2 regions of the Marinobacter sp. EN3 genome follow, and region 2 is predicted to be linked to the other one. Evidence: riboswitches for the same ligand, from Rfam matches in the RefSeq annotation. Region 2 holds a riboswitch; the other holds the start of a gene.

Region 1 (15,654 bases), 310 kb from region 2:
GCAACGCACCATCAATCCAACGGTATACTCACCAGCCGAATTTGAGCAACGGATCAAAGAGCAACAGAGCTTTGTTACACGGGTTCTGGAGCAGCCCCGGCTGGAGCTGGTTTTCACCAATGAAAAGGACTTAGCGCATGGAAGCACTGGATAATCGGCCGACAGCCAGTTTTCACTCGCTTACGGCGCCGCTCACGCCTTATCGCTGGCCGCGCTGCGCTGGCACGGGTATCGGTCAGAAAGCCGCTACATTGTGTTCCAGTGTCTTCAGCATACCGTTGGCTTATCCAACGCAAAATGGCGTGTGCTCGATAAGTGCCATGCAGCCCGCAACCTAGCCGAATACGAAGGCCATATGGACGTGAACCCCCAGTTGCTCAGGGAGTTATTTGAAATCACCCGGGAATTAAAAGGGCTCGTCGAAGTACTACCGCCGATCAAATCCTGACAAACGGCTGATCAGCTCCCGCGGCTGGGCACAAAGAACGGTGCGCCATCCACCTCCACCGTTTCCAGCTTCTGGTTATACAACTGTTCAAGGGCCGCGGGCACCAGCATCGTATCCGCCGGCCCCCAGCAGGCCTGGCCATCCGGATAGAGCAGTAGAAGATGGTCACACCAGCGGGCAGCCAGGTTCAGGTCGTGCAGGCACATAAACACCGCCTTGCCGCTGTTGGCACGGGCGGTGAGCAGGTTCATCACGGCCACCTGATGGTGCAGGTCCAGGTGGTTGGTGGGTTCGTCCAGCAACCAGATGTCCGGGTTCTGGGTCATCAGGGTGACAATAGCTACCCGCTGGCGTTCGCCGCCAGACAGGGTGCTGACCAGACGATCCCGCAGGTGCGCTACATCCAGGGCCTGCAGGGCCTGTTCGGCCAGGGCGATATCGTTCGCGGATTCCATTTGCCAGGCCGAGAGCCAGGGATGACGGCCAATCAGGGCGGTTTCCAGGACCGTGGCGGGGAAGCCGTCTTGCCGGTCCTGAAAGACTAAACCAACATTACGGGACACCTGTTTGCGACGCAGAGAGGTTTGGGGTTTCTGATCCAGCAACACCTGCCCGCCTCGGGGTGGCCGAAGGCCAGCCAGGGTGTGGAGCAGGGTGGTTTTGCCGGTACCGTTGGGGCCGAGCACACCCCAGATCTGCCCCGGTGCAACCTGCAGTCCCAGTGGCGATCCGGACGCCCGCCCGGGAATGTCGATCACAAGCTCGTGAGTCGCCAACGTCGTCATCATCGGCTCCGGTACAGCAGGTACAGGAAGGTGGGCACCCCCAGCAAAGCGGTAATCACACCCACCGGCAGTTGCTCCGGGGCAATCACCACCCGCCCCAGGGTATCCGCCAGCACCAGCAGAATGCCACCGGCCAGGGCACAGGCAGGCAGAATCAGGCGCTGGTCATTGCCCAGCACCAGCCTAAGCATATGCGGCACCACCAGCCCGACAAACCCGACTGCACCGGCCATGGTCACGGCGGTTGCAGTCAGCAAACTGGCCAGCAGGTACACCAGCCATTCCAGCGGCCGAACCGACACGCCCAGCGCCGCCGCCTGCATGGAACCCCGGGCAAGTACATTCAGGCTCCGGCCCAGCGGCAGCACCAGCAGGATCACCAGCACCAACACCAGCAAACCGGGCCAGGGCTGGCCGGAATGAGACAGGTCGCCCATCAGCCAGTACAGCATGCCCGGCAACCGGGCTGCCGGTGTCATGGCCAGGATCAGGGTAATCAATGCACCCCAGCCAGCAGCTACTACAACACCGGTCAGCAGCAGGCGCGAAGGTGTCCAGCTGCCGCTGCCGTGGGCCAGGCCAAACACCAGCAGGGTGGCCAGCATGGCACCGGCAAAGGCGGAACCGGACACAATCAATCCGGCCATACCCGCCAGCATAGCCAGCAGGGCGCCCACCGCTGCACCGCCAGACAGGCCAAGTACATAGGGGTCCGCCAGGGGGTTGCGCAGCAATACCTGCATCAAGGCACCGGCCACCGCCAGCAAGCCACCCACAGCAAAGGCGCTGAGCACCCGGGGCAGGCGTAGATCCAGGATCAGGGTACGATCCAGGTCCGAGCCGCCCCCGGCCAACACCCACACCACCTTGCCAACGCCAATCTGGGCACTGCCCACGGCGATGGCGAAGGTGACTGCGGCGATGCTGATCAGCACCAGCACAGCCAGCGGACGCAGGGCATTAAAGCCGGCCACGGGCGGTCTCCAGTGTCTGGCACAGATGGCTTACGCCTTCGAGCATACGAACAGTCGGGCGGGCAAGAAGATCCGGCGGCTCCAGGAAGAGGTTGCCGGCAGCGACCGCCGGCAAGCCTGGGTAGGCTTCCCAGCTTGCCAGCCACGCCCGGTCATTGCCCTCACGGCCAGAGGTTACAATCACCTCCGGTGCGGCTTCCAGAACCGCCTCGGTACTGATGCGAGGCACCAGCCGGGGCAGGTGACCAAAGACATTGATACCGCCACACAGCTCGATGGCTTTACCGATCAACTCATCCCGGTTGATGGTCATCAGGGGCTGATCCCAGATCTGGTAGAACACCCGAATGGGGTCGGCTGAGTGGTAGCGTTCCTCCAGTTCCCGGATGCCCTGCCGGAACGACAGCGCTTCGGATTGCGCCACATCCAAAGTACCCGCCAGCGTACCAAGCTGTTCAATAGCCCGGGGAATATCCTCAAACTCCCTGGGCGACAGCCAGAACGCCGGCAAACCCAGCTGCTCCAGCCGCTCCACCTGCTGTCGGGAATTACCATCCACCCAGGCCACCACCAGGTCTGGCTGCAACGAAAGAATCACCTCCAGGTCCAACCGGTTGCTGTCCCCCACACGGGGCAACTGCTCCGCCGCTGGCGGATAATCACTCCAGGCCCCGGCGCCCACCACCTTGTCGCCGGCACCGGCGGAAAAAAGAAGCTCCGTGGCGCCGGGCGACAGGGAGACAATTCGGGTGGCGGCATCCGGCAGGCAGACATCACGTTGCAGGGCATCGCGGGCACACAGGGTTTCTGCCAGCACCGGGAGGGGTGCTAGTAGGAGAGCGGTCAGGAGGGTGAGCCCGCGAGCCATCATCAGGAAACAATACCTTTCTGGATAAGTACTTTACCGGCTGAAATCATAGCGTACGCTTGCCATGTACGTCCGGCCTGCGGCGAGATAGTCGAACGGCTCGAAGGTGACGTTGTCACTGCCAAGGCTGGTGGTGTAACGACGATCCAGCACATTATCCACCTTGAAGCTGGCCGACCATCCGGGCAGGAAATTCCAGGCGGCTCGCAGATCGACGGTGCCGTGGCCTGGCAAGAGGCTGGTGTTAGCGGCATCGTTATAGCGATTGCCTTCAGCAACAAGGCTGGCGCCTACCGACCACCGCGAGAACAGCCGATCAACATCAAGTCGCGCGGTCTTTTCCGCACGACGAGGCAAACGGGCACCCGTGTCCCTGTTTTCTGTATCCGAGTAGCTTAGGGCCGCCGCGATATTCCAGCCGCCAGTGTCGAAACCGGATGAGAGTTCAGCACCGCGAATCCTTGCAGTCTCCACGTTCTCCATGGTGCCATTCCAGGTAACCGGATCAGATACATAGGTAATCAGGTCTTCCACATCATTCTGGTAAAGCGCCAGATCCCAGAACCAACGGTCGTAGCGACCCGACATGCCCAGTTCAACCATCTCGCCCTGTTCCGCCTCCAGGTTCGGGTTACCGGTGTAGTAAGGTGTGGTCAGGTAGAGATCATTGAAAGTCGGCGCCCTGAATGAGGTCGCATAGCTCAGACGAACCCGATGAGCACGATCAAATTGGTGGCCAACGGCAATGCCACCGGTCTCTTCTTTGCCAAAGGCTTCGTTATCATCCAGGCGCAGGCTCAGCATGACATCCGTTGCCCCGAAGTTCAGGCGCCCCTGGCCAAACACCGCAGCGTTGGTACGGCTGGTTTCGGTAAACTCGTCGCTGCCCTCGACTTCATCCACCATCACTTCGGAGCCCAGCACCAGTTCATGAACACCGGCGGTCAGCGTGTTCTCCCAACGGGCAGAACGGGACAATGAATCGTAGATGCTCGGGTAGGCACCGAACGTTTCCTGCTCATCCCGTGCTTCCGAGAACTGGATCCGGGTACGCCAGTAATCGCTGGCCACCGCCTCAACATACAGCCCGGCCGCCCGGATCATGTAATCGGTATCGCCGTTCTCGAACTCAGTGTTACCTTCAGACTGAAAAACGGTTACACCAGCTCCGCCACCTTGCTCGAACCGGTGGCTGATCTTGGCGAGGCCGCCTGCATTGCGAAAGCCTTTGTCATCGCCACCGGCACGCAGGTTGGTTCCATCAGTATCGGAGTAAACACCGCTTGCCAGCACAGAAGTTTGTCCCGCTTTACCAGCAAAGCCAACTGAGGTCTCACGGGTCTTGTGAGAACCACCCGATACTTCAGCCCACCCCTGTTGGTTCGCCTGTGGCTCCAGCGTGAAGGCCTGAACCACACCGCCGACAGCATCAGCACCATACAATGAACTCTTGGCACCACGCACCAGCTCCACACGCTCCATCAGCTCCGGTGGCAGAAACTGCCAGGGCGGGATACCAGCTGTGCCCGAGCGCAAACGAATTCCATCCAGTAGAAGAACCGTGCCGGAACTACCGGCGCCACGCAGAAACAGGCTGGTGGTTTTACCGTAACTACCATCAGACACCACATGAACACCCGGTTGAGCACGCAAAAGATCCCGGAACTCGGCCGGTTGCCGGCGCTCGATATCTGCGCGCTCAATCACCGTCACCGAAGACAAACTCTCCCCCACCGTCTTCGGCCCAAGGGTCGCAGTCACGACAATCGGATCAAGGTTTTCAGCAGGTTCGGAAGACTGGGCAGCCACAGCCAGGGGCAGGGTCAACATGGAAACGCCGGCAATTGCGGCAGGAAACTTCAGGGTATGCATCGCTTTACTCCGCCAACCGCGCGCACCCGCACGGGTTGATACTCAAGGTTCAGGCTTAAGGTTGCGGAACGGGCAGAGGGCAGGCGGGTGCGGTGTTGTGAAACGGGCCGGGATTCGCCCACCCAAGCAGCCCACCGCAACTCCGGGTGTTTTTCCAGGCCGGTCTCCGGGCTTGCAGGCAGAGCGAACTCCGGGGCAATCACCTTCCCATGCCGAAGCACAGTGGCGCATCAGATTGCCGTTAACCTGCTTACCGTTGCGGGGGCAGCATCGGATTAGCCATACAATGGCGCACCGATTTCCCGTTTCACCCATCGCGCTTTGCGACAGGCACCTGAAAAAAGTGCGGCAAGGCTAGCAACCGGAACGGGGACGGTCAACGACATCCGTCAAAACCGTGCGTGGCCCCACAACCCCCACACTGCTATATTCATCTTTTAACAAATGTTTTTCGTCGCCAGATCAGGGAGTTTTATGCAGGCCGAGCTGCTCGACATCCGCAACCACATCGCCCAACACGCTCCCTTCGACGAAATGCCCGAAGAACTGCTCGACCGCATCGTCACTGGCATCGAAGTGGCCTATTACCGGGCCGGCACCCAGATCCTTGAGCTGGGCCAGCAGAACTACTGGTTGCACTACATCCGCAGCGGTGCGGTGGAAATCTTCCGGCGTTCGGGCGAGCTTTACAACCGCATCGGTGAGGGCGAAATCTTTGGCCAGTTTGGCCTGCTGCGCAATCAGAAAGTGCGCTTTCCGGCCAAAGCCATCGAAGACTGCCTGATCTACAAAATCCCCTACGAGACCTTCCAGCATCTGTGGGAAAACGACGAGAACTTCGCGGATTTTGTCGAGATTGAAGACCACAGCCGTCTGCGTTCGGCGGTCTCGCGCCGGCACAAATCCAACGAACTGATGTCCGCCAAGGTCACCCGGCTAATTGCCCGCGAGCCAGTCTCTGCCCCGACCACCGTGCGCCTTCAGGAAGCCGCCCGGATCATGACCGACAACGGCGTGTCGGCACTGCTGCTGATGGACGAAAGTGGGGATTCGCCCCGGCTCAAGGGCATCATCACCGACCGGGATCTGCGCACCCGGGCGGTCACCAACGCACTGCCATCAGAAACCCCCATCAGCGAGATCATGTCCGAAGGGCTGATTACCATCAGCGCCCGCAGCTACATCTTCGAAGCCATGCTTACCATGCTGCACAATAACGTGCACCATCTGCCAGTGATGGAAGACCATGAAGTGCGTGGCGTAATCGCGCTGTCCGACATCGTCAAATACGAGAGCCAGAGCAGCTTGTACCTGGTGAGCAACATCTACCACCAGAACGACGTCAAAGGCCTGAAGAAAATCAGCCGCGAAGTGCGCGACAGCTTCGTGCGCATGGTGAATGAAGACGCCAATTCCCACATGATCGGCAGCGCCATGGCTGGCATCGGCCGAAGCTTCAGTCAGCGCCTGTTGGAGCTGGGCGAGGAAAAACTCGGCCCGCCACCCATCCCGTATTGCTTTATGGCTCTCGGCTCCATGGCCCGGGATGAACAGCTGGTGGTTACCGACCAGGACAACGCCATGGTGCTGGACGACAGCTTCATTCCGGAAGAGCACGACGAATACTTCCTGGCCCTGGCCAAATTTGTCTCCGACGGCCTGGCTGAATGCGGCTACACCTACTGCACCGGTGACATCATGGCCACCAATCCGAAATGGCGACAACCGCTGAGCGTGTGGAAGGATTACTTCACCGACTGGATCGACAACCCCAAAGCCGAAGCCCTGCTCAACAGCAACATCTTCTTCGACCTGGACGGCATCTACGGCGAAACCGACTATGCTGAACAGCTGAAAACCCTGATCGTGAACAAGGCCAGCAACAGCCAGCGCTTCCTTACCTTCCTGGCCCGCAATGCCCTGAACCGCACGCCGCCCCTGGGCTTCTTCCGCACCTTCGTCCTGGAAGAAGACGGCAAACACCAGAAAACCTTCAACCTCAAACGCCGCGGCACCGCACCGGTTTCTGACCTCATCCGGGTGCACGCCCTGGCCTGCGGTTCCCGCTCCCAGAACTCCTTCGAACGCCTGCGCGACATCGCCAAAACCAAACTCATGCTGGACGACGACGCCGGCAACCTGCGGGATGCCCTGGAATTCATCTCCATCGTCCGCATCCGCCATCAGGCCCTGGCCATCGAAGAGGGCCGCGACCCGGACAACAACGTGCGCCCGGAGGACCTGTCGCCGTTTGAACGCAGCCACCTGAAAGACGCCTTCCAGATCGTCAGTAACGCCCAGAAATTCCTGCGCTTCCGCTACAACGCCGGGGGAGCCACCCGGAATGTCTAGCGTGATCAAAAGCGGCAACAGCAAGCAGAATTGGCCAGAGAACTACCGCAAAGGCGCCGAACAGGCAAAAGACGCCAGAATCCGCGCCTTCTACGAAGCCGGCTGCCCCAGTCCGGACACGCCTGTCCGGGACGTCCCCTTAGTGGCCCTGGACTTCGAAACCACTGGCCTGGAAGCCGACCAGCATTCCATCGTCAGCATCGGCCTGGTGCCCTTTACCCTGACAGGTATCCAGCTCGGCCAATGCTGGCACCAGGTGGTTCGACCCAGACTGCCCCTGCACAAAACCTCTGTGACCATCCACGGCATTACCCACAGCGAAATCGAAAACGCCCCGGACCTGGAAGACGTACTCGACCCGCTGTTCGAACACCTCAACGGCCGAATCCCCGTGGTGCACTACCGCAACATCGAACGCCCGTTCCTGAACACCGCCCTGCAATGGCGCCTGAACGAACAACTCCGCTTCCCGGTCATCGACACCATGGCCATCGAAGCGCACCTGCACCCAAACCGCAACCCCAGCCGCTGGCAGCAACTGATGGGCAAAAAGCCGATCTCCATCCGCCTGGCCGACAGCCGGCTCCGCTACGGCCTGCCCCACTATGCCTCCCATAACGCCCTGATCGACGCCATCGCCACAGCCGAGCTGCTTCAGGCCCAGGTACTGCACCACTTCAGCCCGGAGACCCCCATTGGCGATCTGTGGGTGTGATGCCATAGCCCCAAGCCCCGGCAACCGATAGAATGTCCCCAAACCAGCCAAAGGGACCGAAGTGACCACACCAACCGCCAAAACCACCCCCCTGGACGCCTTCCGCCGCGCCAGAAGAATGTGGCTAAAAGGGGAAAAAATCAGCCTGGCTGCCCTCGCCGACGACCTCCACATCGGCCGCGCCACCCTGTTCCGCTGGGTTGGTAACCGCGACCTGCTGATTGGTGAAATTCTGTGGTCCCTGTACGAGCCCCTGTACAAAGAAGCCCGCGCCGTTACCCCCGGCCATGGCGTCGACTACGTGGTGGGCGTGTTCCGCCACATCAACATGACCATCCTGCACTTCGCGCCGCTGCGAAAGTTCCTGCATCAGGACCCGGAATACGCCCTGAAAATGCTCACCTCCTCCCACTCCACGCTGCACGCCCGCACCGTGGAAGTGAACACCCGCCTGCTCAAAGACGAAGTGCGCGCAGGCCATCTGAGCCCACCCATGAACATCCAGAGCTTGTCCTACTTCATGGTACGAATCGCCGAATCCTGCCTGTACAGCGACATCATTGGCGGCCGCGAACCCCGCGATGAAGAGCTTGAGGATGCCTGCACTGCCGTGCGCATATTGCTGGGCGGAAAGGTCTGAGCTCCTGATACCTCTGGAAACCTGGCCAGCCTGGGATTACTCTTTGCTGACATCCACAGGAAATCATCAGCAAGGAGTGCACCATGAACCACCGTAACACCCAACCGCGCCTCAACGTGCTGCAAGCCGGCCTGCTGCTACTCAGCCTGGCCCTGGCACCGTTAGCCCACAGCGAAAACCTCACCGAAGACGATGTCACTTCCTTCATCGCCAGCATGGAAGCCATGCAGCCCCTGATCGACAAGCATCAGGACTTCATCGAATCCATCGAAGATCCAGCCGACGATGAGCGGGAAGTGGATTTCGCCCGGATGATGTCTTCGATGGTGGACGAAGTGAAAGGGCACGAAATGTACGATGACCTGGACGACCTGGTCGATGACTTCGGATTCTCCAGCCCGGAAGCCTGGGCCCGCAAAGGCGACCGCATCGTCAGCGCCTGGTTTGCCATCGAAATGGAAGCCCAGCCCGACATGGCACCGGATATCGCGGAGATGGAGCGCGCCATTGCCGAGATGGAAAACAATCCCGACATGCCCGAAGCCGCCAAAGCCCAGATGCGCGAAATGATGGAACAGATGATGGTGACCGTCAAAAGCGCATCCAGTGCGGCGAAGCAAGTGAGCGATGCCGACAAACGTGCTGTCCGGCCCCACGTAGAACGACTCAAGGCTGTGATGGAGCAGGACGAGAGCGACTACGAATAACACGCTCCCCAAAAACAAAACCCCGGTACTGTCGCCAGCACCGGGGTTTCTTTTTGCTGCCTGAGCAGCGAGCGATCAGGCCGTCAGGTTGTAAACAAACACGATCGCCACGGCAATCGGCGTCACAAACCGGATCAGGTTGTACCACAGGCTGAACGCGCCACCCTGCAGGGCCAGGTCGCTCTTCAGCGATTCCTTGGCCACAAACCAGCCCACAAAAATGGCGGTCAGCAGGCCAGACAGTGGCAGCATGATGTTGGCGGTGAAGTAGTCCAGCAGGTCGAACACCGTCTTGCCTTCAAAGGCGGCAAACATGCCCAGCGGCGTCACATCAGACCAGACGTTCAGGGACAGAATGGAAACAATGCCCAGCGCCCAGCACAGCACGCCCACCAGAATAGCGCTGCCGGTGCGGGCCAGGCTGGTTTTCTCTTCAACCCACTCAACCACCGGCTCCAGCAGGGAAATGCCAGAGGTCCAGGCAGCAAACAGCAACAGAACGAAGAACAGGGTGCCGAACAGGCTGCCCATGGGCATGTTACCGAACGCCAGCGGCAGGGTCTGGAAGATCAGACCGGGGCCGGCACCGGCTTCCAGGCCGTTGGCAAACACCACCGGGAAAATGGCCAGGCCCGCCAGCAGTGCCACCACAGTATCCATGATCGCCACACTGACGGCGGTGCGGCCGATGGAGACATCACGGCCCAGGTAGGAACCGTAAGCCATCATGATGGCCATACCCAGGCTCAGTGTGAAGAAGGCGTGCCCCAGGGCAACCAGTACGCCTTTCACCGTGAGTGCCTCAAAATTCGGGGTGAACAGGAAACTAACCGCCTCGCCGAAATGGCCGGTCGTCGTCGCGTAGCCAACCACCAGCAACAGCAGCAGGAACAGCGCCGGCATCAGAATGGTAACCGCACGTTCCAGACCGCCTTTCAGGCCCCGGGAAACCACCAGCACCACCAGCGCCATGAACACCGTGTGCCAGGCCAGCAGCTGAATCGGGCTGCCCAGCAGTCCACCGAACAGCTCGCCCACAGATTCTGCAGTGCCGCCGGTGAAATCGCCCATCGCCGCGTGGCCAATGTAGGAGGCCGCCCAGCCACCGATGACCGAGTAGAAGGACAGAATGATAAACGCAGCCAGCATGCCGACAATGGCCGACACTCGCCAGGCCGGCGACGCCAGGTTGCGCTCCGCCACCAGCCGAAAACTGGTAATGGGGTTATGACGACCATTCCGGCCGATAAACACTTCCGCCATCATGATGGGAATACCGATGATGGCAATACAGAGCAGGTACACCAGAACGAAGGCACCACCGCCGTTCTCGCCGGTGACATAGGGGAACTTCCAGATATTACCGAGACCAACCGCGGAACCGGTGGCTGCCAGAATAAACGCGAACTTGGAAGACCAGAGTCCGCGAGCCCCGTTCCCGCTGTCTGCTGCGGAGTTGGACTGAGTCATGTGTTTGCTTCCTGTGCTTTTGGCTGAGGAAAATACGAATTGTCAGATCGCCCGGCACGACGTGCGGGCTGTTGGGGCGGGATTCTGCCAGCACTGGCGGCATGATGCCAGTGCTGAGGGGCGAGCGCCGGGAGAATTCATCATTCCCGACGCGGCCCGGGAAAGCTAATCAGCGGGTTTTACTGACAAATCTAGCAATCAGGTCTTTAAGGCCACCGGCCATCTGGCTCAAGGTGTCGCTGCTCTGTTTTGCCGCATCCGCCTGTTCATCACTCTGGTCAGCCAGGCTGGCAATATTCACCACCTGGCGATTGATTTCATCCGACACCTGGCTCTGCTCTTCAAACGCCGCGGACATAGTGATAAAACTCTCGGAGATGCGATCCACCGAGCTAACGATGGCATTAAGCGCATCGGCCGCGCCCTGCACCCGGTTCAGACCATCACTGGCAATCTTTTCACCGGCGCGCACGGCGTTCACGGTTTCATCCACCTGGGCACGGAAATCCTCAATCACCTCGTGTATGCGTACCGTCGACTGCCGGGTACGCTGCGCCAGCGAGCGCACTTCATCAGCCACCACCGCAAAGCCCCGGCCCTGTTCTCCGGCCCGGGCCGCCTCAATGGCAGCATTGAGGGCCAGGAGATTGGTCTGATCGGCGATTTCGCTGATCAGATCCGCCGCCTCGCCAATGCTGCGGGTGGATTCGCCCAACCGCCCCACCGAGTCACCAATGCTCTGAACCTGGTTTACCAGTTGCTGGATGGCGCCCAGTGCCTCACCACTACGGTCGCTACCCTCATGGGCCTGGCGGTTGGCTTGTTCCGCTTCCCTGGCGTTGTGATTAACGGATTCGGCCACTTCCTGGATGGAGACCGTCATTTCGTTGATGGCGGAGGCGGTCTGGTCCGTTTCGGCCCGTTGGCGGGCAATGGCAGAGGCACCTTCGCTGATGTAACCATGGGAGGCCCTGGCCTGCTCCAGAAGTTGCTCAGCCTGATCATCAATGCGGGCCAATGCGGTTCTGATTCGCGCCTCCTCACTCACCAGCAGTAAGGCCAGCCGCGACATCAGTCCACGCTCATCGCTGTAGGTGCGGGCGACGATAGGGTCCTGGAAACCATCCGGACGCAACGCCAGCAGGCCCTTGAGCCGGTTGGAAATGGAGGTAAACACCAAACCAAAACCCAGCAGGTGGCCAACCACTACCAGAAGCACGGCAAAAGCCGGAGAGTCGAATGCCAGTGCACCCAGGCTCAAACCCATGGACACCACAAAGGGCCAGCCTGAACGGGCCATGGATAGAGCCCGGTTGCGCCAATCGGAGCTCAACCGACCTTCGGAGATCTTTTTGTACAGACTTTCAGCGCGGGCAATCTGATCCCGTGAAGCCCGCACACGAACCGATTCATAGCCCACCATCTGGCCATTTTCCCAAATTGGCGTAGCGTAGGCGCTCACCCAGTAATGGTCACCGGACTTGGCCCGGTTCTTCACAACCCCCATCCAGGCCTTGCCGGCTTTCAGGTATTCCCACATGTCAGCAAAAACCGCCGGGGGCATATCCGGGTGCCGGATAAGGTTATGGGCCTGACCGATCAGTTCGTCCCGGCTGTAACCGCTGATGGTGACGAAGTCATCATCACAGAAAGTAATCACCCCCTTGAGAGTGGTCGTACTGATCAACCGCATTCCTTCAGGGATGTGGATCTCGCGCTGAGTGACAGGCAGGTTCTTGCGCATGGGGAACTGTTCGTCCGTTGGCCCGATAAAATTTAACGGCGACAGCTTAGTTATAGATATATATCAATGAAATAGCGAATGGGTTACGCCGTGTCCTATTCGTGTAACGACAACAGGCCACGGCGCTTTAGAAAAAATTCAGGGAACTCAGGAGGATGCAGCCAGCTTTGCCCTGGGGTGATAGCGAGCATTCACCCACAGAGAGAACCCGATCACCACGCCACCAATGGCCAGGCGCAGCAGATCTGCATCACGATTCCAGATCAGCAGATTGACCAGCAAGCCAGCCGGCACCAGGGCATTGTTCATCACCGCCAGGGTGCCTGCATCGACCTTGCAGGCACCGCGATTCCACAGGTACAGCCCCAGACCGGACGCCGCCAGGCCCAGCCAGCCAAGAATGCCCCACTGCAACGGTGTTGAGGGCAACTTGTCCGGGTTACCAAAAATCAGGAACGAGGGTAGCGCGATCACCAGTGCGCCAAAGAAGAAATAACCGAAAGTGCGATACCCAGGCAGCGCCAGAGGGTAACGTTGCATCACGTGCTTGTAGCCGACCTGGCCGGCAGCGAAGGTAAAGTTGGCCACCTGCAGCAGCAGGAACCCGGTAATGAAATCCTCACTGAGGCCATCGTACCGGATGATGCCGGCACCGAGTGTGGCAATGGCCGCAGCCAGCAACGCCACCGGTGAAAACCGGCGGGCCAGGGCATCATCCACCAGAGTCACGTACAGAGGCGTAAAAATGGTGAACAGCAGGACTTCCGGTACCGTCAGGTAACTGAACGAGCGATACAGGCACAGATAGGTGATGCCGAACTGCAGCATACCAGTCACCAGGATGCCCAGCTTCATACCGGAGGGAACACCGCGCCAGCGGGTAAACGGCAGGAACACCAGGGCTGCCAGCAAGACCCGGCTCAATACCGCGAAGTCGCTGTCTACACGGCCAGCCAGGAACTCGCCGATCAGACTGAACGAAAAGGCCCAGAGTACGGTTACCAGAACCAGTAAGACCATCGATTGCACCACCCCTGTTGTATGCCGGGCGCCTACTTTACTGCTTTACGGTGGGTTTTGCAGCGGCGGCAGACGGGGAAACCCCTATAAGCACGAGTCCGCAGGCTGAGGTACCATGGCCGGTCCTGTACCAGTGCCACGCTACAATTCCGGAAAGACCAGAGCGCCATGGACGAAACCCATCAGCCACTACCCGAAGCCCGCCAGCCGCTGATTCAGCGCACGCTCGCCGAGTGGAAAACACTGGCCATTCTGGGCGGCCCAATTCTGATTGCCCAGGTGGCACAGATGGCCAATGGTGTGATCGATACCGTGATGGCCGGCCACGCCAGTGCCGAAGATCTCGCGGCCGTGGGTATCGGCAGCAGCCTGTGGATGCCGCTTTTCCTGTTTTTTATGGGCATGCTCGGCGCCTTGCAACCGATCATTTCCGGCTACAACGGCGCTCGGACAACCCATAAGATCATGCCCGCAACCTGGCAGGGCCTCTACATTGCGGCGGGCGGCACCGTAGTGATGGCGCTGCTGCTGACCAATGTCCATCCCGTCCTGGCCCTGCTGAGACTCGACCCGCACACCGCCGGCATCACCCAGGGTTATCTGGACGCCTTTGCCTGGGGCATACCCGCCCTGTTGCTGATTAACGCCCTCCGGGGCCTGACCGACGGCCTGGGACATACCCGGGTGATCATGGCGTTTTCCGTGCTCAGCACCCTGATCAACCTGCCACTGAACTATATATTCATCTACGGCAAACTCGGGCTGCCCGCCATGGGCGGTGTCGGCTGTGGCTGGGCCACGTCCATCTCCAATGGTGTCGCCGCCATCGCCATGCTGATCTATCTGAACCGCAGCGCGACCTTCCGTCAGTTCCATCTGGTTGCCGATTGGGTAAAACCGGACTGGGCTGGCATTCAGTACATCCTGCGCATTGGCGTCCCCATCGGCTTCACCATCTTCGTCGAAGCAAGCATGTTTGCCGTGATCGCCTTGTTCCTGGCACCGCTGGGGCCAGTGGTGGTCGCCGGGCATCAGATTGCCCTGAATGTGGTGTCGCTGCTGTTCATGCTGCCGCTGAGCATCGGCATGGCGCTGACCCTGCGGGTGAGCTTTCTGGTGGGTGCGCGGGCCCCGGATTCCGCCCGGCTAATCTCCCGCAGTTCGCTGATTCTGGCCTCAGCCATCGCGCTGCTGTTCGCCACCCTGCTGTTCGTGTTCTCCGGCGCCATTGCCAGCCTGTATTCCGGCGATGCCGAGGTTCAGGCGGTCACCATTCGGCTGCTCACCTTCGCCGCCATGTTCCAGATTGCCGATGTTATCCAGGTAACCTGCATCAGCGCCCTGCGTGGCTACAAGGACACCCGCATTCCCATGTTCATCATGCTGTTTTCGTTCTGGGGGGTGGGCCTGCCGCTGGGGTATGTACTGACATTTACCGACTGGCTGTGGCCGGCGCTGGGCGCTGCAGGCTTCTGGGTAGGACTAACCGCCGGACTGACCTCCGCCAGCCTGTTACTCGGCTGGCGCCTGTTTCGTTTTCAGCCACCAACACCCGTTGATGAAGATACTCAGCCTGCAGCCGTGGGGACCGGCTCCGGCATGAGCTGACCGATCTCCTCAGCGTAGACAATCCGGTCGCGCCCGGTTTCCTTGGCGGTGTACAGGGCATTATCGGCCCGGGCCAGCCAGCTATCCACACTCTCGCCATGGCCCAGCAGGGCCACACCAAATGAGGCGGTTACCGGCCCACCGGGGTGTTTCATGTATTTGCGCAATACCTGCTGAAGATTGTTCATCACCGCACGCAGATTCACGCCATCAACACCTGGTAGCAGTAATACAAATTCCTCACCACCGTATCGGAACAGCTGATCGGAACGGCGGGTATTGCTCTCCAGCAGGGCCACCAGCTCGGTGAGCACATCGTCACCTACACCATGGCCATACTCATCGTTGATCTTCTTGAAGTGGTCGATATCCAGCAACACCAGAGCGTAGGGCAGGCCGGAACGCTCGGCATTCGCAGCGGCCACATCCAGCTCTTCATCCATGGAACGGC
Region 2 (15,654 bases):
GCCGGAGTGGATGATGGGCGCCATCCAGGTTACCGATCTGGTGGAACTGCCCATCAACGGTCTGTTCGTGATGATCATTGCCCTGTCCATCGCCCTGGGGGTTTACCTGCTGATGTACCGCTCCGGCTGGGGCAAGAAGGTCCGTGCCGTGGTACAGAACCGCCCGATGGCCGAAGCCGTGGGCATCAACAGCGCCGGGGTTGACCGTATGACCTTCGCCCTGGGCTGTGGCATTGCCGGTATCGCCGGTGCGGCCTTCACCATGATCGGCTCCACGGGCCCGTCCTCCGGCCAGGCCTACATTGTCGATACCTTCCTGGTGGTGGTGTTCGGCGGTGCCCAGAGTCTGATTGGCACCATTGTCTCTGCCTTCGGTATTTCCCAGGCCCAGTCCACGATGGAGTTCTTCCTCAGTGGTTCCATGGCCAAAGTCCTCACCCTGCTAGTGGTCGTTGGCATCCTGATGCTGCGCCCGGAAGGCCTGATGGCGCTCAAGGTCCGTCGCTAGGAGACTGTTATGAAAAACACTTCCCCTTTGAAATGGTTTGCCTCCCGAGAGGGACTCTACTATCTGGCACTGGCGTTGCTGCTGGTGGTCATCCTGCCGCTGGCGCTGGACCCGTTCCGCCTGAACATGGTGGGTAAATACCTCACCTACGCCTTCGTGGCCATCGGCCTGGTGATGTGCTGGGGCAAAGCCGGCATCCTCAGCCTGGGCCAGGGCGTGTTCTTCGGCCTGGGCGGCTACTGCATGGCCATGTTCCTGAAGCTGGAGGCTTCCACGCCGGAGGCCACGGCTATCCAGTCCACCCCGGGTATCCCGGACTTCATGGACTGGAACCAGCTGACCGAGCTGCCGTGGTTCTGGGAACCGTTCCACAGCTTCTCGTTCACCCTGCTGGCGATCGTCGGTGTGCCGGTGGCCCTGGCATTCATCATCGGTTTTGCGATGTTCACCCGCCGGGTGGGGGGTGTCTACTTCGCCATCATTACCCAGGCCATCGCCGCCATCCTGACCATTCTGATCATTGGTCAGCAGGGCTACACCGGGGGTGTGAACGGCATTACCGATCTGCAGACCCTGATGGGCTGGGACATCCGCACCGACGAGGCCAAAACCATCCTGTACTTCGTGTGCGTGGGCCTGCTGTTCGTGTGCCTGTTCGTGGCCCGGTTCGTCCAGAACCGCAAGCTCGGTCGCATCCTGGTGGCCATGAACGCCCAGGAAAACCGGGTGCGTTTCTCCGGCTATGACGTGGCCGCGTTCAAGATCTTCGTGTTCTGCCTGGCCGCCGCCTTTGCGGGCATTGGCGGCGCGCTGTTCACCCTGATTGTCGGCTTCATGTCGCCCTCGTTCATCGGCATCGTTGCCTCCATTGAAATGGTCATCTTCTGTGCCCTCGGGGGTCGCCTGTCGATTCTGGGCGCAGTCTACGGCGCGTTGCTGGTGAACGCCGCCAAGAGCGGCTTCTCCGAATCCTTCCCGGAATTGTGGCCGTTCGCCATGGGCGCGTTGTTCATCGGTGTGGTGCTGGCGTTCCCGAATGGCCTGGCCGGCCTGTACCAGACCTACGTGATGCCCCTGGAGGACCGTCTGTTCAAGCGCAAGCCGAAAGCAGCGGCGAGCACCCCGGCGAAGCCAGCGCCTGCTGCCCGCCAAGAGGAGGGCCGTGATTACGACCCGATGCTGGATCAATACAGCCCGGAGAAATCCTGATGAACGCAGCCAAAGCACAGAGTAAGGACTTCCTGCTCGCAGTCGAGGGCCTGACCGTCTCATTCGATGGCTTCAAGGCGGTGGATGATCTCTCGTTCTACCTGGACCCGAAAGAGATCCGGGTCATCATCGGCCCCAACGGGGCCGGCAAAACCACGGTACTGGACCTGATTTGCGGCAAGACCAAGGCGACCTCGGGGTCCATCAGGTTTGATGGCAAGGAGCTGACCAGACTCAAGGAGCACCAGATTGTGCATTCCGGCGTTGGCCGCAAGTTCCAGACCCCGTCGGTGTTCGAGGACCTGACGGTGTTCGAGAACCTGGAGGTGTCTTATCCACAGGGCCACAGCGTGATGGGGGCGCTGGCCTTCAAACGCTCGGCTGAGGTGGTGGCTGCGGTGGAAGACGTGGCCGAAACCATCTTCCTGAAAGATGCCCTGGACCAGCCGGCGTCGCTGCTCAGTCACGGCCAGAAGCAGTGGCTGGAGATTGGCATGCTGCTGATCCAGAAGCCGGACCTGTTGATGCTGGATGAACCGGTGGCCGGCATGTCGGTGGCCGAGCGCAAGAAAACCGCTGAACTGCTGCGGCGCATTACCAAAGACCACACGGTGCTGGTGATCGAGCACGACATGCAGTTTGTCGGGGATATCGCAGACCGGGTCACGGTGATGCACCAGGGCAAGGTTCTGTCTGAGGGGTCCATCGAGCACGTGAAGTCGGACCCGAAAGTCATCGAAGTCTACCTGGGGCATTGATCATGCTGAGCGTCAAACAACATTCGGTGGCCTATGGCCAGAGCAGCATCATCCAGGACCTGAACCTGGAGGTGGGCAAGCAGGAAATCGTGGCGGTGGTTGGCCGCAACGGTATGGGTAAAACCACCCTGATGAAATCCCTGGTGGGCATGACTCCAAGCCGCGGTGGCCAGGTCACGCTGGATGGCACGGACCTGTCGAACCTGAAGAGCTTCCAGCGGGTGAGGGCCGGCATCGGGTTTGTGCCCCAGGGGCGGATGATTTTCCCGACCCTGACGGTGAAGGAAAACATCGAGACCGGTCTGGCCGCGGTGGGCGAGAAGAAAATTCCGGAAGACCTTTATGAGCTGTTTCCGGTGCTGAAGGAAATGCAGCACCGCCGGGGCGGCAACCTTTCCGGCGGGCAGCAGCAACAGCTGGCCATCGCCCGGGCCCTGGCGACCCGGCCCAAGGTGCTTCTGCTCGATGAGCCGACCGAGGGTATCCAGCCCAACATCATCAAGGACATTGCCAAGACCCTTCGGCGCATTCGCGATGAGCGGGGGTTGTCGATTGTGGTGTCGGAGCAGGTGCTGAGCTTTGTGATGGATGCGGCGGATCGGATTCTGGTGATCGAGAAGGGGGAGATTGTGCACGAGGAGCTTCGGGAAGAGGCGGATCAGGACAAGATTGCCAGTTATCTGGCCGTTTAGCTTTGTTGAGGGGGAATTAATATGAGACACGGTGATATTTCCAGCAGTAACGATACCGTCGGCGTGGCGGTGGTGAACTACAAGATGCCCCGGCTGCATACCAAAGCCGAGGTGCTGGACAACGCCCGCAAGATTGCGGACATGATCAAGGGTATGAAAGTGGGGCTGCCGGGGATGGATCTGGTGGTGTTTCCGGAATACAGCACCATGGGGATCATGTACGACAACGACGAGATGATGGAGACCGCCGCCACCATTCCCGGAGATGAGACAGCGATTTTCTCGGCGGCCTGCCGGGAGGCGAATACCTGGGGGGTGTTTTCGCTCACCGGCGAGCGCCATGAAGATCATCCCAACAAGGCGCCCTACAACACCCTGGTGCTGATCAACAACGAGGGTGAGATTGTCCAGAAATACCGCAAGTGCATTCCCTGGTGCCCGATTGAGGGCTGGTACCCCGGCGATACCACGTATGTGACCGAGGGGCCGAAGGGGATGAAGATCAGCCTGATCATCTGCGACGACGGCAACTACCCGGAGATCTGGCGCGACTGCGCCATGAAGGGGGCGGAGCTGATTGTGCGGTGCCAGGGTTACATGTATCCGGCCAAGGAACAGCAGATCATGATGGCCAAGAGCATGGCCTGGGCCAACAACTGTTACGTGGCGGTGGCTAATGCCTCCGGCTTCGACGGGGTGTATTCGTACTTCGGGCACTCCGCCATCATCGGCTTTGATGGTCGTACCCTGGGTGAATGTGGCGAGGAGGACATGGGGGTTCAGTACGCCCAGTTGTCGGTTAGCCAGATCCGTGACGCCCGCGCCAACGACCAGTCCCAGAACCACCTGTTCAAACTGCTGCACCGGGGCTACACCGGCGTCCACAACTCCGGTGACGGCGACAAGGGCGTGGCCGATTGCCCGTTCGAGTTCTATCGCACCTGGGTGATGGATGCCCAGAAAGCCCAGGAAAACGTCGAGGCCATGACCCGAAAAACCGTGGGCACGGCGGAATGCCCGGTGGGTGAACTGCCGTTCGATGGCAAGGAAAAAACTGCAGGGGCCTGAGCCCGGGAGACCGCGATGCCGTTTATCAATGAGCGGCTGGAAGCCAACCGGGAAACGCTGGCAAGGAACCGGGCCGATTCAGGCCCGGTTCGTGTTTCCCGGTTCCGCTTTGAGCCGGACGCCGTAATGGCGAGCCTGCGGGCCAATATCGTGGGCCAGCAGCACGCCCTGGAGGCGATGGAATCCATGCTGGTTCGGGTCAAGGCCGACATCGGTGAAGAGAACCGCCCGCTGGCGGTTCACTTGTTTCTGGGGCCGACCGGGGTGGGCAAGACTGAAACCGTACGGCTGATTGCCGAGGCCATTCATGGCAGCCGCGATGCCCTGTGCCGCATCGACATGAACACCCTGGCCCAGGAGCACTACGCGGCGGCGCTGACCGGCGCGCCGCCCGGTTATGTGGGCAGCAAGGAAGGCCACAGCCTGTTTGATCTTGAGAAGGTTCAGGGATCGTTCAGCAAACCGGGCATTGTCCTGTTCGACGAGCTTGAAAAGGCCAGCAAGGAGGTCACCCGGACCCTGCTTAATGTGCTCGATACCGGCCGGCTGGTGTTCCCCTCCGGCAACCGGCAAATCGACTTCCGCAACACGCTGATCTTTATGACCAGCAACGCCGGAGCCCTGGAAGCGGAAGCGCACCATCATCGCTATCAGCGAGGCTGGCGCCGCTGGCTGGGGCTGGAGCCGGGCCCGCAGGAGAACCTTCGGGACAAGGCTCTGCGCCGGCATTTCGACCCGGAGTTCCTGAACCGGATTGACCAGATTCTTACGTTTAATCCCCTGACAGACCAGTGGCTGTATGCCCTTCTGGAGATCGAACTGGCCGGGTTGAACAAGCGCCTGGCCCGCAAACAGGCCTCGCTGGATTTGTCGGTGGAGCTGCGCAGTGTGTTGTGCCGCGATTACGACAGCCGCTATGGTGCCCGCGAGATGCTACGGGCGTTCCGCCAGAAACTGGAGCCGGCGCTGGCCCGTGCGTTGCTGGCGCATCCCGAGCATTCCTCATTTCTGGCCGAGCTCAAGGGGCAGGAGATAGTGGTGCGCCAATACGTCGAATGACGTAGGTGCCGGGGGCAATTCGCGAATACCGCGCCGCTGGCGTATCGCGGATAGTGAAACGGTCAGCGCAGGCGCCGTCGGGCACTGCGTTCCCAAGCTTAGACGCCGAACGCCAAGAACCAAGGAGCGACCGCTATGGCCGAAACACTCATCAAGATCGATTTGAGCAAATCCGCGTACGAGAACGAGAATATCCACAACCGCTGGCATCCGGACATTCCCATGGCGGCGACGGTCAAGCCCGGGGACGATTTCATCCTCGAGTGTTACGACTGGACCGGTGGCCAGATCAAGAACAACGACAGCGCAGACGACGTGCGCGACGTGGATCTGACCCAGGTTCACTTCCTGTCTGGCCCGGTGGGCGTGGAGGGCGCAGAACCCGGCGACCTGCTGGAAGTGGACATCCTCGACATCGGTGCCTTCAAGGACAGCCAGTGGGGTTTCAACGGTTTCTTCTCCAAGAAGAACGGCGGCGGCTTTCTGACCGAGCACTTTCCGGAAGCCCAGAAATCCATCTGGGATTTCAACGGCATGTTCACCAAATCCCGCCACATCCCCAACGTTGAATTCGCCGGCATGATCCACCCGGGCCTGATCGGCTGCCTGCCGTCCAAGGAAATGCTGGCGGAGTGGAACAAGCGCGAGAAAGAACTGTACGACACCGAACCGGATCGGGTGCCGGGCCTGGCAAACTTGCCCTACGCCGACACTGCCCACCTGGGCAAGCTGGCGGGTGATGCCGCCAAAGAGGCGGCGCTGGAAGCCGCCCGCACCGTACCGCCCCGGGAACACGGTGGTAACTGCGACATCAAGGACTTGTCCCGTGGTTCCAAGGTGTATTTCCCGGTCTATGTGAAGGGGGCAGGCCTGTCGGTGGGCGACCTGCACTTCAGCCAGGGCGACGGCGAGATCACCTTCTGCGGCGCCATCGAAATGGCCGGCTGGATTCATCTGCGGGTGAACCTGATCAAGGACGGTATGGCCAAATACGGCATCAAGAACCCGGTCTTCAAACCCAGCAGCATCAAGCCGCGCTACGAGGACTATGTGATCTTCGAGGGCATCTCGGTGGATGAAGAGGGCCAGCAGCACTACCTGGACGTACACGTGGCCTACCGCCAGGCCTGCCTCAACGCCATCAACTACCTGACCAAGTTCGGTTACACCCCGGCTCAGGGATACGCGTTGCTTGGCTGTGCGCCGGTGGAAGGCCACATCAGTGGCGTGGTGGATGTGCCCAACGCCTGCGCCACCCTGTGGTTGCCGACCGAGATCTTCGACTTCGACATCAACCCCACGGCGGAAGGACCGACCAGGAAGGTCACGCCGGGCACCGACGTACCCCTTTCACCGGACAAGGAGTAAGCCATGCCACTGTACGACTACAAATGCCGGGAACACGGGCTGTTCCAGGAACTGGGCGCCATGGCCGAAGCCGGTAACCCGGCCCATTGCCCCACCTGCAAGGCGCTGTCACCCCGGGTGATTGTGCTGCCGCCGGAGCTCCTGGCCATGGACCCGGCCCGCCGCAACGCGGAGGCGCGGAATGAAAAGGCGAGCCACGAGCCCATCATCTCCACCGCCGACCAGCGGGCCCGGGACGCCGAGCACCGCAAGAGTTGTGGCTGCAAGAAAAAGTCGGACAGTAAACACATGCTGTTCTACACCGCCGATGGCAAGAAGATGTTCCCGTCCATGCGGCCCTGGATGATCAGCCACTGACCATTGCTTTCACGTGTTTGGCCCCCTTGAGGGGCCTTTTTTTATGGCCGATCAGCGGTTTTGCTCCAGGGTGAGGTCGCCATACCAGGCCGTGGCCTGCTCGCCGGTGTTGTCGGCGTCGGTCATGATGGCCACGCCCACAATGGCAGGCGGTTCTTCGCCGAAGGCCTGCCGGTAATCTGCCACCAGGTCCCGGGTAACGGTCACCCATTCGCCCACCTGCGACGGCCCGGAGTTGACGGCAATCATCATGGTTTTGTCGGTGTAGGCGTTGGCGACCATGCTCTGCTCTGGTAGCTGATTGGCCCAGATGTAGTTCAGGGCGTTGCCGGGCAGGGTCTCGCCGAACAGCACTTCCACGGTCTTGCGCTTGGCCCGTTCAAAAAAGCCGGCCTTGTCCGGCTGAAACTCAAAGGCGACGTAGATGCGGGCAGGGTAGTCATCCCCGGACTTTTCGCGGGCGTTGCCGGCTTCGTAGATGTTCGACACCTTCCAGCGCCATGACAGCGTAAGCGAATCGCCGGGCACCAGCTCAACACGGGCAATCAGCCCGGAGGCGCTGGCGTCTGCGTCGGCACGGACCACCTGCTGGCCGTCGTCCGTGTCCAGGGTGTAGCGGGTATGTGTCTCGATGTTCGGAAAGGTCAGGGGCTCCCAGCCGTCCTCCAGTGAGGTCATGGTGGAGAACCGGGTTAGCCGGTCTGTGTCTGCCCACACCGGGCTGGCGGCGAGACCGAGCATCAGGGTACTGGCCAAAAGCAGTGAAATTCTCACATTCATTCCTCAATTCCGGTGGTCTGGAGATGGACAGGCGCTGTTGCAAAAAGTGCCTTGTCTTGGCGTATTCGGCCCTATATAGTGACCGGGTCCTTGGTTAACTACCATATATTGTGATCAAACTCTGATCATCTTGATCACAGGGTAGTCGGGAATCCGGTGAGAATCCGGAACTGACGCGCAGCGGTATTGGGGAACGAGCGTGGCAAGATGACACTGGCGCAAGCCGGGAAGTCGCCACGTTAGGCAGAGCTGAAAGGTTCACGCCCCTGAGTCCGAAGACCTGCCAGGGATCAGAAGCCCCCCATGGGTTTCTGGACTGCACCTTCGCGATTCAAGGGTGAGCAGATTGGTCAGGCCTGCCCGTATTCGGGGCAAGGTGTGCCACTGCGTTCGCGAGGGTGAAACGGAACCAACGCGAATTCAGGAGAGCACCATGACAGCCACTGCCATTGCCGAACCCCCGGCCCCCGCGACCGATACCCAATCCCTGCAAGTTATCAAACGAAACGGCACCCTGGTGAGTTTCAACCCGGCCAAGATCAGTGTGGCGGTGACCAAAGCCTTCCTGGCGGTGGAAGGGGACCAGGCAGCCGGTTCCGCCCGCATCAACGACGCCGTGCACCGGGTTACCGAACAGGTAGTGCAGGCCATCAGCCGCCGCCTCAAAGCCGGTGGCAAGGTGCACATCGAAGACATCCAGGACCAGGTGGAACTGGCCCTGATGCGGGCCGAAGAGCAGAAAGTGGCCCGGGCCTACGTGCTGTACCGTGAAGAACACGCCCGCCAGCGCGCCGTGGACGAGCCGGTGGAAGCGCATCCGCACCTGACCGTAAAAAAAGCCGATGGCAGCATCGCCCCGCTGGACCTTGGCCTGATGAAGCAGCAGGTGGAACAGGCCGCCACCGGCCTGGACGGCATCAACGGCGACTCGCTGGTGGAAGACGCCCTGCGCAACCTCTACGACGGCATCGAAGAGACCGAAGTCCTGTCTGCCCTGATCATGACCGCCCGGGGCCGCATTGAACGGGAACCCGACTACAGCGCCGTAACCGCCCGCCTGCTGCTGGAACAGCTCCGGCTGGAAACAGCGGAAGCCCTGGACCTGCCCCGCAGTCTTCCGCTGGCAGAGATTTATCCACAGGCCCTGAGCGCCTTTGTTCACGCCGGTATTCGCTACGAACTGCTGGACGAAGCCCTGGCGGCCTTTGACCTGGAACGCCTTGGCAACGCCCTGAAACCGGAGCGCGATCTCCAGTTCGGCTTCCTGGGCCTGCAAACCCTGTACGACCGTTACTTCCTGCACTGGAACAAGGCCCGCCTGGAACTGCCCCAGGTGTTCTTCATGCGGGTGGCCATGGGCCTGGCACTGCGGGAAGACGACCCCAACGCCCGCGCCATCGAATTCTATGAGCTGCTGTCCAGTTTCGATTACATGGCCAGCACGCCCACCCTGTTCAACAGCGGCACCCGGCATTCCCAGCTGTCGTCCTGCTACCTGACCACGGTGGGCGACGACCTGGAAGGCATTTACGGGGCCATTCGCGATAACGCCCTGCTGTCGAAATGGGCAGGTGGTCTGGGCAACGACTGGACCCCGGTGCGGGCCCTGGGTTCCCACATCAAGGGCACCAACGGCCAGAGCCAGGGCGTGGTGCCGTTCCTGAAAGTGGTCAACGACACCGCCGTGGCCGTGAACCAGGGCGGCAAGCGCAAGGGCGCGGTCTGTGCCTATCTGGAAAGCTGGCACCTGGATATCGAAGAGTTCCTGGAACTGCGCAAGAACACCGGCGATGAGCGCCGCCGTACCCACGACATGAACACCGCCAACTGGGTGCCGGATCTGCTGATCGAACGCATGCGCGAAGACCGCGACTGGACCCTGTTCTCCCCCAGCGATGTGCCAGATCTGCACGACCTGTACGGCAACGCCTTCCGCGAGCGCTACCAGCACTATGAAGCCCTGGCCGAGCAGGGCAAGATCAAGCTGTTCAAGAAAATTCCCGCCAAACAGCTGTGGCGCAAGATGCTGACTGTGCTGTTCGAGACCGGTCACCCCTGGATCACCTTCAAAGACCCGTGCAACCTGCGCTCCCCGCAGCAGCATCAGGGCGTGGTGCACAGCTCCAACCTGTGTACTGAAATCACCCTGAACACCAGCGCCGATGAGATTGCGGTGTGCAACCTGGGCTCGGTGAACCTGGCTGCCCACATCAAGGACGGCGAGCTGGACGTCACGCGCCTGGAGCGCACCGTGAACACCGCCGTGCGCATGCTCGATAACGTCATCGACATTAACTTCTACGCGGTGCCGCAGGCGCGCAATTCCAACCTGAAGCATCGCCCGGTGGGCCTGGGCCTGATGGGCTTCCAGGACGCCCTGTACCAGCTGGGCCTGCCGTACTCCAGCCCGGAAGCGGTGGAATTTGCCGACGTTGCCATGGAGCAACTCAGCTACTTCGCATTGCGTGCCTCCGCCACGCTGGCCGGTGAGCGAGGCGCCTACGACACCTACGAAGGCTCGCTGTGGAGCCAGGGCATCCTGCCGATGGATTCGGTGGGCCTGCTGAAGGACAACCGCCGGGACGGCGACCTGTCGCTCAATACCAACAGCCGCCTCGACTGGACCCCGGTGCGGGAGCTGATTGCCAAAAACGGCATGCGCAACAGCAACGTGATGGCCATTGCCCCGACCGCGACCATTTCCAACATCGTGGGCGTGTCCCAGTCCATCGAACCGGCGTACCAGAACCTGTTCGTGAAATCGAACCTGTCCGGCGAGTTCACCGTGGTAAATCCCTCGCTGGTGCGTGATCTCAAGGCCGAAGGCCTGTGGGACAACGTGATGGTGAACGACCTGAAATACTTCGATGGCAGCGTGCAGCAGATCGACCGCATCCCCGCCGAGCTCAAGGCCCGCTACGCCACCGCATTCGAGATTGACCCGCGCTGGCTGGTGGAAGCGGCGGCCCGGCGCCAGAAATGGCTGGACCAGGCCCAGAGCCTGAACCTGTACATGGCCGAGCCCAGCGGCAAGAAGCTGGATGCCCTGTATCAGCTGGCCTGGGAGCGTGGCCTCAAAACCACCTACTACCTGCGCTCCCTGGGGGCCACTGGCGCCGAGAAGACCGCGCCGGTGTCGGCGCCACAGCCACAGGTGTGCAGCATCGACAATCCCGACTGCGAAGCTTGTCAGTAACCATTTACTTATTTGGGAGGCACCCACATGCTGGACTGGGACGACGAACCAAAAGCGCAAACCACTGCCGCCGCCACCGGCGGCCCGGCGCCCGTGAATGTCGACGACAAGCGGGTGATTAACGGCGAGACCGACATCAACCAGTTGGCTCCGTTCAAGTACCCCTGGGCCTGGGAGTACTTCATGAACGCCAACAAGAACCACTGGACGCCGCTGGACGTGAACATGGCGCAGGACGTTCACGACTACCACCACCGGCTGACGCCGGCGGAAAAACACGTGTACGAGAACGTGCTGGCGTACCTGACCACCTCCGACATCCTCGCCATGCGCAATATCGGCCTGGCGGTGATGGAGAAGATGAGCGCGCCGGAACTGCAGATCTACCAGGCCCGCCAGGTGTACGAGGAAGCGCTGCACACCTGGACCTACCAGCACTGCATCGAAACCCTGAACCTGGACCAGAGCGAGATCTACAACCGCTACCGCGTGGTGCCGGAGATCAACGGCAAAATCCAGCTGGCCAACCGCCGGCTGGACGCCGCCATGCGCTCCGACATGAACCTGCGCAACCCGGACGAGCTGCAGGACTTCGTGATGTCCTACCTGTTCTTCGCCGCCGTGTTCGAAGGCTGCTGGTTCTACAACGGCTTCAGCCCCATCTTCGCCCTGCAGCGCCGGGGCCTGATGCGGGGCACGGGCGAACAGTTGCAGTACATCCTGCGGGACGAAGCCATGCACTTCTCCTTCGGCCTGAAAGTGGTGAACCAGATTCTCGAGGAAGAGAAAATCACCCTGGACCCGAAAGCGGTGCGTGAGATGTGGGACGAATCCGAAGCCGCGGAAATGGCCTACGCCAACTACGTGCTGCGGGACCCGATTCTGGGTTACTCGGCGGAATACCACAGCGAACAGTTCCGCTTTGTCGCCAACCGCCGGGCCCGCACCGTGGGCCTGGAAGAACCGTTCCCGGGGGCGAAGAACGTGTCGCCCTGGCTGGACGAGCAGGCCACCCTGCGCAAGGAGAAGAATTTCTTCGAAACCCGGGTGATTGAGTATCAGACCGGCGCGCAGCTGGAGTGGTAAGTTTCTGCTAGGCTAGTGCCATACGCACCGGCCTGGCCGATTCGCTTTGAGGCAACCACCATGACCGACCCTCGCACACCCATCTTCTGGCGCGACGCCCGCATGCCCCATGTGGAACTGCGCAAAGTCGCGGATGGGCGCGAGGTCTGTTATGCCCTGCACACGCATCGGCACTGGTCGATCGGCGCCATAACCGGCGGTGAAAGCACGTTCCTGTACCGCACCGACCAGCACCACGTGAGCGCCGGCACGCTGGTGTTGATGAACCCGGAATGGCCCCACGCCTGCAACCCCATTGATAACCAGCCCTGGGCGTATCTGATGCTGTATGTGGATACCGCCTGGCTGACCCGGCTCAGATTTGAGGCGGGCCTGCTGCCCAGCGAACACTGGCAGGACCTGGACACGGCAGTGATCACCGACCCCCGCCAGTACCAGGATTACTGCACCATAGCCGATTGCCTGCTGGACCCGGGCCGGGATCTGCTGGAAAAGCAGAGCCGGGTTGCCGAGTATCTGCTGGACCTGATGCAGAGCCTGGCGGAAGCGCCGGCCCGGGGCATTCCGCGCCCCTCGGGCACCCTGGCCGCGGTGGCTGAGTACCTGGACAGCCATTGTACCGACGAGGTATCGCTGGACGACCTGTGCCGGCTCAGTGGCTACAGCCCGGGGCATCTGGTGCGGGCGTTTCGGCAAAGCTACGGGTTAACGCCCCACGCCTACCTGATCAACCGCCGCATACAGCATGGGCAGAGCGAACTGAAACGTGGCGTGAGTATTGCCGACGCGGCCCTCAACGCCGGCTTTGCCGACCAGGCGCATTTCCAGAGAACCTTCAAACGCGTGGTGGCGGCCACCCCGAACCAGTATCGCCAGCCCTCAGTCCAGCAACAGGAACACGCAACTTCCGGCAAGTAACAGCGCCAGAACCCGGTTGAACCCGCGCAGGATTCGCGGCTGCTGCACCAGCCGGCGAAGCCCGACCCCGACATACACCCAACTGGCCAGCGACAGCCAGCAAATGGGCAGATACAGCCCCGCAAACAGCCAGAGCAGGGTGCTGTCGCCGCCCTCGGTAAACGCACTGATACCCGCCACAGACGCAAGCCAGGCCTTGGGGTTCAACCATTGCATCAGGGCGCCGGTGACAAAGCCGGGGGCCGGGCGTGCCTCATCCTCACTGAGATGGCCATCAGCGGTGGCCAGCTGGTAGCTCAAGTACAGCAGGAAGGCGACGCCAGCCCAGCTCAACCAGCGCTCGAACCCGGGCGCATGTTCCAACAGCGAATTCAGGCCCAGGCCCACCGCCATAAACAGCGCGATAAACCCCAGAGTGGCCCCGGTGACAAACACCAGGCCCTGAGATACCGGATAGCGTGTGCCACTGCTCAGGCACACCAGATTGACCGGCCCCGGCGATACCGAAGCCACCAGGGCAAAGGCCGACATCGGCAGGATAATAGACAGACTCATAGCATCAGCACTCTGTGAACTAACGGAGGCGCCCAGTGTGCACGGGGCTCTATTACCGGTATTGAACAAAATTGCGGTGGCTCGCCGCCGGGCATTTGATTTATGTTTGAAGAATCCCGTACCCACCCAGACCGGATGAGGCCAATCCCATGAAAGTGGCGGTTTTCAGCACCAAACCCTACGACGAACAGTTCCTGTCACAGGCGAACCAGGCCAGCCACCAGCATGAACTGGTGTTCCTGGAGCCACGCCTGAATGCGGCCACCGCGGCACTGGCCAAAGGCTTCGACGCGGTATGCGTGTTCGTGAACGACCTGGTGGACGCCAACGTACTGGAACAGCTGGCCGCCGGTGGCACCCGGGCCGTGGCCCTGCGTTGCGCCGGGTTCAATAACGTCGACCTGAAAGCCGCCGAACGCCTGGGCATCGCCGTGGTGCGGGTACCGGCGTATTCCCCCTATGCGGTGGCCGAACACACCGTGGCCCTGATCCTCACCCTGAACCGGCAGATCCACCGGGCCTACCACCGCATTCGTGATGGCAACTTTGCGCTCGACGGCTTGCTGGGGTTCGATCTGCGGGGCCGCACCGTGGGTGTGGTGGGCACCGGCCAGATTGGAGTGGAAGTGGTGCGCATCATGCGCGGGTTCGGCTGCCGCGTACTGTGTTACGACCTGCACGCCAACCCGGAGGCGCAAACGCTGGGCGCGGAATATGTGAGCCTGGACGAACTGTTCCGGGAAGCCGACATTGTGACCCTGCATTGCCCGCTCACCCCGGACACCCATCACCTGATTGATGCCGCAGCCGTGGCCAAAATGAAAAAAGGCGTGATGCTGATCAACACCAGCCGGGGCGCCATGGTGGACACCGCCGCCATCATCGAAGGCCTGAAATCCGGCCAGGTGGGCTACCTGGGGCTGGATGTGTATGAGGAAGAAAGCGACCTGTTCTTCGAAGATCTCTCCAATATCGTGCTGAAAGACGACGTTTTCGCCCGTTTGCTCACATTCCCGAATGTGGTGATCACCGGCCACCAGGCGTTTTTCACCCGCAACGCCCTGGAAAGCATTGCACACACAACACTCAGCAACCTGGCGGACCTGGAATCCGGCGGCGGGTGCGCCAACCGGGTGCTGGCCGCCAACGGCAGCACCTGAGCTGAGACAAGCCGCCCACGCCTTCGTACAATGCCGCCATGCCCAGACCCTTCTACAGAACCGGCCCCGACCACCGCGCCGGGGCACCGGTCAGCTTTCTAGACGTGCGCCGGCGGTTCCAGTTTCGATCCGTCGAGATTGGCCGCTGGGTAACCGAGCCTGAAAAACAGCGCAGTGCCGCCCTGTTCTACGATGCCCTGTGCGACCTGATGACCATCCTCGGCGGCACAGAAAGCCTGATCTCCCTGCGCGGTACCCTGGCTTTGCAATACGGCATTGGCGGCCGCCCCGGGGTGTCTGCCCATTACACCCCCGCCACCCGCAGCTTCGCCCTGGCCAAAAACGCCGGCCCCGGCAGCATTGCCCACGAATGGTTTCATGCCTTCGACCACTACATCGGCGACAAACTGTTCCCCAACATACCCCGGGGCCAGTTCGCCTCCCGCCAATGGCTCACCCGCCAGGACGCCATCCAGCACCCGCTGAACCAGCGCCTGCAAGCCTGTTACCAGGCCATCCTGCTGGACGACAGCGGCCAAAACCCCAGCCCCCTGTTCCGGAACTCCGCAAAAGCCGACAAAGCCGCCGGCGTGCACTACTACAGCCAGCCAGAAGAACTCTGTGCCCGAGCCTTCGAAGCCTTCATCCAGGACGCCGCAGTGAAGAACGCCTTTCTGGTGAAGGGCACCAAAGAGAGTGAAGAAGCCCGCCTGGGGCTTTACCCACAGGGCGAACAGCGGGACCGGATAAACGCCGCCTTCCGAACCTACTTCCATTCCCTGGGCCGGGCCCTGCAGCAATAACCGGCTTAAAAAGCCGGAGTTATACGAACGCGTTCGCAAAACCCCGGGCAGGCTCCGAAAATTGTTGCTAACCTTCTGATAAGTTTGAAAAGGAAAAACAGGGCGGGCGGAGTTATACGCCCCCAACCTGGAGCAGG

What was found. Region 2 has a riboswitch for cobalamin ahead of Q675_RS33950 (ribonucleoside-diphosphate reductase subunit alpha). Riboswitches for the same ligand answer to the same signal wherever they lie in the genome.
Region 1: it holds a riboswitch for cobalamin, as region 2 does, so the genes downstream of both, Q675_RS35260 (TonB-dependent receptor plug domain-containing protein) here and Q675_RS33950 (ribonucleoside-diphosphate reductase subunit alpha) in region 2, are expected to answer to the same signal.

What each region holds. Positions count from the first base shown of each region.
Region 1 covers NZ_AXCC01000063.1:309,268-324,921, reverse strand. The annotation lists gene Q675_RS38235 (nucleotidyltransferase domain-containing protein) at 1-154, shown strand, start outside; gene Q675_RS35275 (ABC transporter ATP-binding protein) at 460-1,233, opposite strand; gene Q675_RS35270 (FecCD family ABC transporter permease) at 1,233-2,180, opposite strand; gene Q675_RS35265 (cobalamin-binding protein) at 2,194-3,024, opposite strand; gene Q675_RS35260 (TonB-dependent receptor plug domain-containing protein) at 3,109-4,947, opposite strand; cobalamin riboswitch at 5,087-5,300, opposite strand; gene Q675_RS35255 (putative nucleotidyltransferase substrate binding domain-containing protein) at 5,422-7,299, shown strand; gene Q675_RS35250 (3'-5' exonuclease) at 7,292-8,014, shown strand; gene Q675_RS35245 (QsdR family transcriptional regulator) at 8,076-8,654, shown strand; gene Q675_RS35240 (hypothetical protein) at 8,738-9,361, shown strand; gene Q675_RS35235 (sodium-dependent transporter) at 9,437-10,831, opposite strand; gene Q675_RS35230 (PAS domain-containing methyl-accepting chemotaxis protein) at 11,001-12,575, opposite strand; gene Q675_RS35225 (carboxylate/amino acid/amine transporter) at 12,723-13,595, opposite strand; gene Q675_RS35220 (MATE family efflux transporter) at 13,764-15,203, shown strand; gene Q675_RS35215 (GGDEF domain-containing protein) at 15,164-15,654, opposite strand, start outside.
Region 2 covers NZ_AXCC01000063.1:168-15,821, reverse strand. The annotation lists gene urtB (urea ABC transporter permease subunit UrtB) at 1-508, shown strand, start outside; gene urtC (urea ABC transporter permease subunit UrtC) at 518-1,717, shown strand; gene urtD (urea ABC transporter ATP-binding protein UrtD) at 1,717-2,475, shown strand; gene urtE (urea ABC transporter ATP-binding subunit UrtE) at 2,478-3,167, shown strand; gene Q675_RS33975 (aliphatic amidase) at 3,189-4,235, shown strand; gene Q675_RS33970 (AAA family ATPase) at 4,251-5,294, shown strand; gene fmdA (formamidase) at 5,430-6,662, shown strand; gene Q675_RS33960 (zinc ribbon domain-containing protein) at 6,666-7,019, shown strand; gene Q675_RS33955 (DUF3047 domain-containing protein) at 7,071-7,760, opposite strand; cobalamin riboswitch at 7,905-8,102, shown strand; gene Q675_RS33950 (ribonucleoside-diphosphate reductase subunit alpha) at 8,233-10,995, shown strand; gene Q675_RS38145 (ribonucleotide-diphosphate reductase subunit beta) at 11,023-12,081, shown strand; gene Q675_RS33940 (helix-turn-helix transcriptional regulator) at 12,142-12,999, shown strand; gene Q675_RS33935 (LysE family translocator) at 12,961-13,554, opposite strand; gene Q675_RS33930 (2-hydroxyacid dehydrogenase) at 13,704-14,714, shown strand; gene Q675_RS33925 (CLCA_X family protein) at 14,753-15,517, shown strand.